Regions from separate parts of the Alteromonas mediterranea DE genome, predicted to be linked through region 1. Evidence: predicted binding sites of a transcription regulator. Region 1 holds the regulator's gene; the other holds the start of a gene.
What was found. The regulator sigma-54, encoded in region 1, starts transcription at its own class of promoters, with help from an activator protein. The targets are predictions, from matches to a motif close to GTTGGCACGNNNNTNGNNT.
Positions count from the first base shown of each region.

Region 2: the regulator sigma-54 is predicted to act here: its motif matches at 2,408-2,426, upstream of MADE_RS11695 (BON domain-containing protein).

Region 1 covers NC_011138.3:896,873-901,090, reverse strand. The annotation lists gene lptA (lipopolysaccharide transport periplasmic protein LptA) at 1-176, shown strand, start outside; gene lptB (LPS export ABC transporter ATP-binding protein) at 179-904, shown strand; gene MADE_RS04120 (RNA polymerase factor sigma-54) at 978-2,459, shown strand; gene hpf (ribosome hibernation promoting factor) at 2,490-2,777, shown strand; gene ptsN (PTS IIA-like nitrogen regulatory protein PtsN) at 2,791-3,234, shown strand; gene rapZ (RNase adapter RapZ) at 3,323-4,168, shown strand; gene MADE_RS04100 (HPr family phosphocarrier protein) at 4,168-4,218, shown strand, end outside.
Region 2 covers NC_011138.3:2,629,322-2,633,539, forward strand. The annotation lists partial or broken gene MADE_RS20935 (polysaccharide lyase family 7 protein) at 87-1,166, shown strand; gene MADE_RS11695 (BON domain-containing protein) at 1,774-2,373, opposite strand; gene MADE_RS11700 (endonuclease/exonuclease/phosphatase family protein) at 2,818-3,795, shown strand; gene MADE_RS11705 (hypothetical protein) at 3,829-4,218, opposite strand, start outside.

The DNA of each region.
Region 1 (4,218 bases):
ACACCAGTAAAGTGCAAGGTGACAACATTACTTTCGACATGATTACCGAGCAGTTACTTGCTACTGGTGGGGCGGGCGAAAATGGAGAAGGTCGAGTGACTACGGTATTTACTCCTGAATCCATTCGCAAGACATCATCGAAGAAAGAAGATAAAGACAGTGAGGACAATCAATAGCAATGGCAACTTTGAGCGCAACCAACCTTGCTAAGGCATATAAATCGCGTCAGGTAGTACGCGACGTCAGCCTTTCTGTCTCGACGGGTCAAATTGTTGGCCTACTTGGCCCCAATGGCGCTGGTAAGACCACTACATTTTATATGATTGTGGGATTGGTTAACCTGGATAAAGGCAAGATTGAAATCGATGATAATGAGCTTACTCATCAGCCCATGCACGAGCGTGCACGCCGCGGAATTGGCTACCTTCCGCAAGAGGCATCAATTTTCAGAAAGCTTACGGTACATGAAAATATCATGGCCATTTTGCAAACCCGTAAGGATTTAAATTCACAGCAGCAAGAAGAAGAAGCTGACGCGCTACTTGATGAATTTAATATTAACCATATACGTAATAGTACAGGGATGAGTTTGTCCGGTGGTGAACGACGACGTGTTGAAATAGCACGCGCACTAGCAGCTAATCCGCAATTTATTTTATTAGACGAACCGTTTGCTGGTGTTGATCCAATATCAGTTAATGATATAAAGAAGATAATACAGCATCTTCGAGATAGGGGTATTGGAATCCTTATCACCGACCATAACGTGCGAGAAACATTGGATGTTTGTGAGAAAGCGTACATTGTGAGTCATGGCGAGCTTATCGCGCAAGGAACAGCGGAACAGGTTTTAAGTAATCAAAAAGTAAGGGATGTATACCTAGGCGAACAATTCAGGCTATAGTTAGTGTAACTGAATTGTCATTTTTCAATTTCGCTCTGGTGTATTCAATTTAGAGCATTTAAATAAGACGTAGATGAAACCATCTTTACAGCTAAAATTTAGCCAACAACTTACCATGACACCCCAGCTTCAGCAGGCGATAAAACTGCTGCAGCTATCTACGCTTGATCTTCAGCAGGAGATTCAAGAAGCCCTCGATTCAAACCCTTTATTGGAAGTTGAAGAAGGTAACGACGAGCCGCAAGTAGAAAAAAATAATATCGATAGCGACGATAGCGTGACAGAAGCGTCTGCGACAGCGTCTAGCGATACATTGGAAGCGGGTGACGCGTTAGAAAAAAACGACCTTCCCGATGAATTTCCTATCGACAGCACATGGGATGAATACTATTCAGCGTCATCGGCCCCAGCGCCAGGTCCTTCAAATGACGATGAACAAATATTTCAAGGCGAAACCACCGAGGATATTCAGGAACATTTGTCGTGGCAGATGCGATTGACCCATTTCTCAGATACCGACCGCGCCATTGCTACGGCAATTATCGACTCTATTGACGAGTCTGGCTATTTAACCGTGACCCTTGAAGACATTCTTGACGCGGTAAACTCTGAGGATATGGAAGAGCCTATAGAAATGGACGAAATAGAATGCGTACTTAAGCGTATTCAGATGTTCGACCCCATTGGTTCGGGCTCCCGCTCGCCGCAGGAATGTCTAATGGTGCAACTGCGCCAGTTCTCAGAAGACACACCATGGCTTAACGAAGCCAAACAGCTTATAGAAGAATATTCAGACCTATTAAGCAGTAAAGATTATCGCACGTTAATGCGTAAGAGCCGCTTGAAGGAAGATCAGCTGCGCGAGGCAATGCGTTTATTACAAACCTTGAATCCTCGCCCAGGTAGTGCTTTAGTTACTAAAGAGCCTGAGTACGTTATTCCTGATGTCTCGGTCGCCAAAAAGAATGGCCGTTGGGTGGTTGAGCTAAACCCCGACAGCCTGCCTAAGTTGAGTGTAAATCAACAATACGCTGCAATGAGTCGTCGTGCCAAAAATAGTAGCGACTCACAATTCATCCGCTCACACATGCAAGAGGCTAAGTGGTTCATTAAGAGCCTTGAATCTCGCAACGAAACCTTAATGAAGGTGGCAAACTGTATTGTGCAGCAGCAGATGGGCTTTTTTGAACATGGCCCGGAAATGATGAAACCTATGGTGCTTAACGATGTCGCAGAAATGGTAGATATGCACGAATCAACGATTTCACGCGTCACAACGCAAAAGTATATGCATACACCACGTGGTATCTTCGAATTGAAGTACTTCTTCTCTAGCCACGTAGCAACAGACTCTGGTGGTGAGTGTTCATCTACCGCGATTCGTGCATTGATCAAAAAGCTAGTGGCGGCTGAAAAGCCGAGCAAGCCACTAAGTGATAGCAAGATTGCTTCATTGTTGGCCGAACAAGGCATTAAAGTTGCCCGGCGAACAATAGCAAAATACCGGGAATCATTGTCGATCCCGCCGTCGAACCAACGCAAGAGCCTAATTTAAACGGGCTTAATAATATAAGGAAGACGAAATATGCAAATCAACCTAACTGGTCATCATGTCGAAATCACCGACTCTTTGCGTAATTATGTCGATACGAAGTTCAGCAAACTTGAACGTCACTTTGATCACATTTCTAATGTGCATGTCATCCTGAACGTTGAAAAATTAAATCAAAAAGCCGAAGCGACCGTTCATTTAAGTGGCGCTGAAGTATTCGCATCCTCAGAAAATACCGACATGTATGCGGCGATTGACAGCATGGTTGATAAACTCGACCGGCAGGTAATCAAGCATAAGGAAAAACTGAAAAAACATTAGTAGCTAAATAAGTATGGATATACAAGCCATCGTAAGTCTGGACCGCACCGAGTGTGCGGTTCAGTGTAATAGTAAAAAGCGAATTCTTGAGATCATCGCAGATATCGCTGCCAAAAATAACGATAACATCGATCAGGCAACGGTACTTAATAGTTTGATGTCTCGAGAGCGTATGGGTAGTACCGGAATCGGCAATGGCATTGCGTTACCACATGGGCGCTTGCCAGGTTTAGAAAAGGTGATCGCCATTGTTGTCACCAGTACGCCAGCCATTAATTTTGACGCGCTCGATGAAAAGCCGGTAGATATATTTTTCGCGTTACTTGTTCCTGAAGAGCAAACCGAAGGCCATCTACAAACATTAGCCACGGTAGCCGGTAAACTAAGCGATAAAGAAACGATTAAAGCGATACGTCGTGCCAGTACAAGCGATGATATTCTTTCTGCACTAAGTTAAAGATTTAAGCGCCTTAGCGAGGTCGTGACCAAGGCGCTTAAGACAATAAAGCGTATGCGATAAAACCAGAAGATTTGGGAGAAATTAGGTGAAGCTGATTATAATCAGTGGTCGTTCGGGGTCTGGTAAGTCTGTCGCACTTCGCGCATTGGAAGATTTAGGGTACTACTGCGTTGACAACATTCCTGTAAACCTACTTCCTACCCTAACCCACACTGTTGTTGATGAATACGACCAAGTGGCGGTGAGCATTGATGTGCGTAACTTGCCGAAAAACCCTGATGATCTGGTAGAAATTTTAGATTATCTTCCGTCGTCGTGGTCAATGACCATTGTCTATATCGATGCCAGCGATGATGTGCTGGTAAAACGCTTCAGCGAAACCCGACGTCTGCATCCCCTTGCGAAGCTCAATAAGTCTCTATCTGAAGCCATAAGGGCAGAGTCAGCCTTGCTAGCCCCTATCGCTGAACGGGCAGACTTGTATTTAGATACAGACAAACTGACTATTCACCAACTTGCTGAGTTGATACGCGAGCGAATACTCGGTAAGAAAAGCTCCCGCTTAGTGCTGGTGTTTGAATCTTTTGGCTTCAAACACGGTATTCCGAAAGATGCCGATTATGTTTTTGATGCGCGCTTTTTACCTAATCCTCACTGGGAGCCTGACCTGAAGCACCTAACAGGGCTTGATGCGCCCGTTGAGGTTTTCTTAGGCTCTCAACCCGTTGTTACCAAGTTCATCTGGCAAATTCAGAATTTAATTACCACCTGGCTACCTCATTTAGAGCGCAACAACAGAAGTTACGTAACAGTCGCTATTGGCTGTACAGGCGGGCAACACCGCTCTGTGTATATTGCCCAAACTCTGTCGAAAACCTTCAGCGAAATACACCCAGATGTACAAATTCGCCATCGAGAGCTAAACCAGTAATGACAATTAAAAAAACGCTAACCATCGTAAATAAGCTGGGATTACATGCA
Region 2 (4,218 bases), 1.7 Mb from region 1:
AGCGTTTTGCGCATATTTGGTATTACCAAAATTATAAACATTAGTATAACTGAATAAGGTAAGCCCCTGCCCAACAAGAGGTTTCAATGTATCGCTTTAAAGGAAAATCTAAGTCCCCTACGTTATGGAAATATGCAGCTCCCCTATGGGCTGCACTCACGTTTGCATTTTCTAACACTAGTATAAGTGCGGAGTTAAAACCCGCAGACAAATTCGATTTAAGTGAGTGGAAAATTACACTGCCTACCGATAACGATGGAAACGGCAAAGTCGATGAAGTGTCGGTAAAGAATATTCAAAAACTCAGTCATCCAGACTTCTTTTATCTAGATGATGAGGGAAATATGGTGTTTGCTGCGCCTAATAAAGCGCTTACCACACAAAATTCATCTAATACCCGTAGCGAACTTCGACACATGCTTCGCGGTTCTAACACGCGTATAAAAACTCACTCCCCCAAGAATAACTTTACCGTCGCTAGCAACCCTATTTCAGACCGCTTTGCGCAAGTAGGCGGAAAATTAAACGCCACGCTTAAAGTGCAGCACGTTGCTACCAGGGCAAAATATCCCGACAAAGCGCCGGCTTTTTCAGTGGTAGTGGGCCAAATACACGCCAGTAAATGGAAGAAAAAGGTCAAAGGATTTGGTTGGGGTAATGAACCACTAAAGATTTATTATAAAAAGTGGCCACAGCATGAAACTGGTTCTGTATTCTGGACTTACGAGCGCAACTTGCCCAAGAATGATAAAAACCGTACTGATATTGCTTATCCAGTTTGGGGAAATTTATGGACCGACCCTGAAAACCCGGATAGCGAGGGTATTAAACTTAACGAGAGCTTTAGTTATGAAGTGAACGTTCACGGTGATGTGATGTACCTAAGCTTCAAATCAGACGGACACAAGACCGTTAATTATGCTATTAATCTTGCCAATGGGGTAAATGCCTATGGTGAGTTGGACCAGCACGATCACCCTTACGGCTATACGCTAGATTGGAATTATTTTAAAGCGGGCGCTTATAACCAGTGCAGTACTAAAGATGATGACGGCTTTTGGTACGCTGCATGTATGGGTACAGGAAACTGGGAAGAAGATAAGAAAAACGGTGACTATGTTCAGGTCGCGTTTTCCCACTTAACGGTAGGTGAAAGCAGCGAACCTACTGAAACCTTCAAAGCTAACCTTGTCATGCAAAGACCCGTGGCGAAAAGCGACAACGTTAAGATTGGCGCTACGCTAAACAAAAAAGAAGCGATATCTATAGATGCTATTCCCACTTCCGCGTTAACGGCAATAAAAAGTGTTGCTCCTAATTTTGCGGTACAAGAAGTTGAGAAAAAATACAAACACGATCATGTATATCTTGATGTTGAAGGTAAAGACGCTAACGGAAATGAAATAGAATTCGATATGCTGCAAGATGGCGAGCGGTGGCAAATTGTTGAAGTGCAGCGGGATATGACTTTGGAAGATTTACCTTTTGCTGTAAAAACACTTATCAAGAAGCAGGAAAACTCTGATCAAGTTAGGCGTATCATTGAAAGTAAGCAATACGGCACTGACATTACGATTTATGAATTTTATCTTGTGGCAGAAAATGGCACTGAATCCCGTAAAGAAATTAAATCTGAAAATGATGAAGTTGTCTTGTTGGATGAAGAGTGGAAACATTAGTTATGTCGGTGTGCTAACCATTCTACCTTACTTACGTCAGGCAAGAAAAAAGGGGCGAGCGCCCCTTTTTCCATTAAGTCGAATAAAGAAACCCTTAATTCATTGCAGTTTCAGTAACAACACGTAGGTCACTTTCAACGTCTTTAACATCTGACGCGTTTTTAGCAATTTCCACTGCTAGGTCACGCTCAGCGTCGGAATCAACTTCACCGGTTAGCTTCACAATGCCGTTTTCCACATCAACATCGATGTCGAAGCCCGAAATGTCGGTGTCCATTAATAGACGAGTTTTTATAACTGTTGCAATTTTTGCATCTGTCAATTCACTCGTACCTTCCTCTACGCCTTCTTCCATGTCATCTGACATGTCAGAATGCATATCGTTATCAGCAACAACGGTAAGCTTATTGTCTACAGAAGTTACGCCGTCGATATTTGCTACTAGCTCTTCTGCCAGCTTTTTATCGACAGAGTTTTCAACCTTACCGGTTAAAACGACGTTACCGTTTTTAACGTCTGTATTAATGTCAAAAGAGTCAAGGTTGCCGTTAAATAACAGCGTCGCCTCGGCTTTACCGTCTATCCATGCGTCTTTGGCACCTTTTTCCCATTTATTATCTGTGTCCATATCACCTGCATATGCAGCAGTAGTTAAAGATGTGGCAACAATCATCGAAAGTATTGAACGTTTCATAACATTTCTCCTTTGTCGAAACTCGAACTTAGCAATGCCAGAACCTTGCCAACAAAGTAACATATTGAAATAATTTCTTTTTATTGATTATTCGCCTGGATACTCTACCCCACTGATTGCAAACTTTGCCTTAGGTCGAGAATTTTTTACTTGATGATTTTGCGGTTATCAAAGGTGGTCTGATTGTTAAATAGGTAGTTGAGTAGATAGTTAAGTTGATCGATGAGTTAATGCTTGAATAATGTAACGAGCAAGCGAAGTACAACAAGGAAGATTAAACTGATTTAACAAAATCCGCGTAATGATAGCTGGCATAGTTTCGATACTTCAATTAACTAAGGTATCGAACACTTTTCTTAATATATCGCTATTGTCTGCAGTTAACTCTGATGCAGATTAAAGACAAGCAAGACACTTAATTTTTAAATCAAGGACGCCCAAAAGATGGATATTGCGCTCATTATCGCATCGCTACTCTTTATAATAGTCAGCTTTACCCCGTTACTTCCTTCTTCCCACTGGTTAGTTAGAGTGTGGGAATTTCCGCGTCTTCAAATTTCCGTTATTATAGGTTTCCTGCTTATATGCCACGTGGTTAATTGGCCTTCTACCAATATTCCTTTTTTCGTTAACGCACTCGCCGTAGGTGGCTTAACAATAAGCCTTGTTTACCAAATTATCTGGATTATTCCCTACACGCCGTTTTACAAGCGTGAAGTTACTAGAATAAAAAACGCGAAACCACAAGACACCCTCAGCGTGTTGTCTAGCAACGTGTATATGCCCAATAATGATTTTCGTAAACTTATTGAGCATGTTAGAAATAAGCAGCCTGATTTTTTGGTTACGCTAGAATCCAACGAGAAGTGGCAAAAAGGGATTAGCGAAATTGAATCGGAATACCCTTATCGAAAATTTTGTGCGTTAGAAAACCTCTATGGCATGCACTTATACAGTAAGATCCCTTTTGAAGAGGCCACATTGAACTTCTTGATTGAAGATGATGTACCGTCAATGAAAGTGAAAATAAAGCACAAAGGTAAAGATGCGTTACTCTATTTTCTTCATCCGAAACCGCCTAGCCCTACAGAAAATACTTACGCGAAGCCGCGGGACATTGAGTTAACGGTAGTGGGCGAAGAAATAGCTAAAACAGAAGGGCCGATAATTGTAGCGGGCGACCTTAACGACGTAGCCTGGTCTCCTACCACCCGTAAATTTAAAAAAATTAGCGGGCTATTAGACCCAAGAGAGGGGCGTGGCTTTTATAATACATTCCACGCTAAGTACCCGTTAGTAAAATGGCCCCTTGACCATGTATTTCACTCTAGGCACTTTGCGCTCGTTCATATTGAAAAATTAGAGGGCATTGGCTCTGACCATTACCCTTTATACACGGAGCTCGCGTTTATTGAACAGTAAACCTATAAGCGCGAACCAAACTATTGTTTGTTTTTAGTGAGAGCCTCTGTGTTCTACACACCACATTAGGCTTTCGCATGCGTCCTCGCGCCTTTTAAAATGCGCTAAGCCGATAAGCTTCCCTTCTCTGGGCCAAACAGCTTGGTCTAGTACCCTTTGCTCTTCCTCTGACAGCTGGTCAGTGTCTAAAACAATCTCTATTGCTTTCTTGTTTGGCTTGATAAGCGTTGGATTCGCCGCCTTAACAAGCGAAGACTTCACACAAATATACTCGCGCTTAACCGGATCGCATACCACGCCAATCAAGTCGTCATCGCAAATAATAGCTGGCCACCCCTCTGATATCCGGCTTTGACCGAACATAATAAGCGTGAAAGCAACGAGCACAAAAAGCGTTAGGCCGATAAATTGCGTACTTAAATC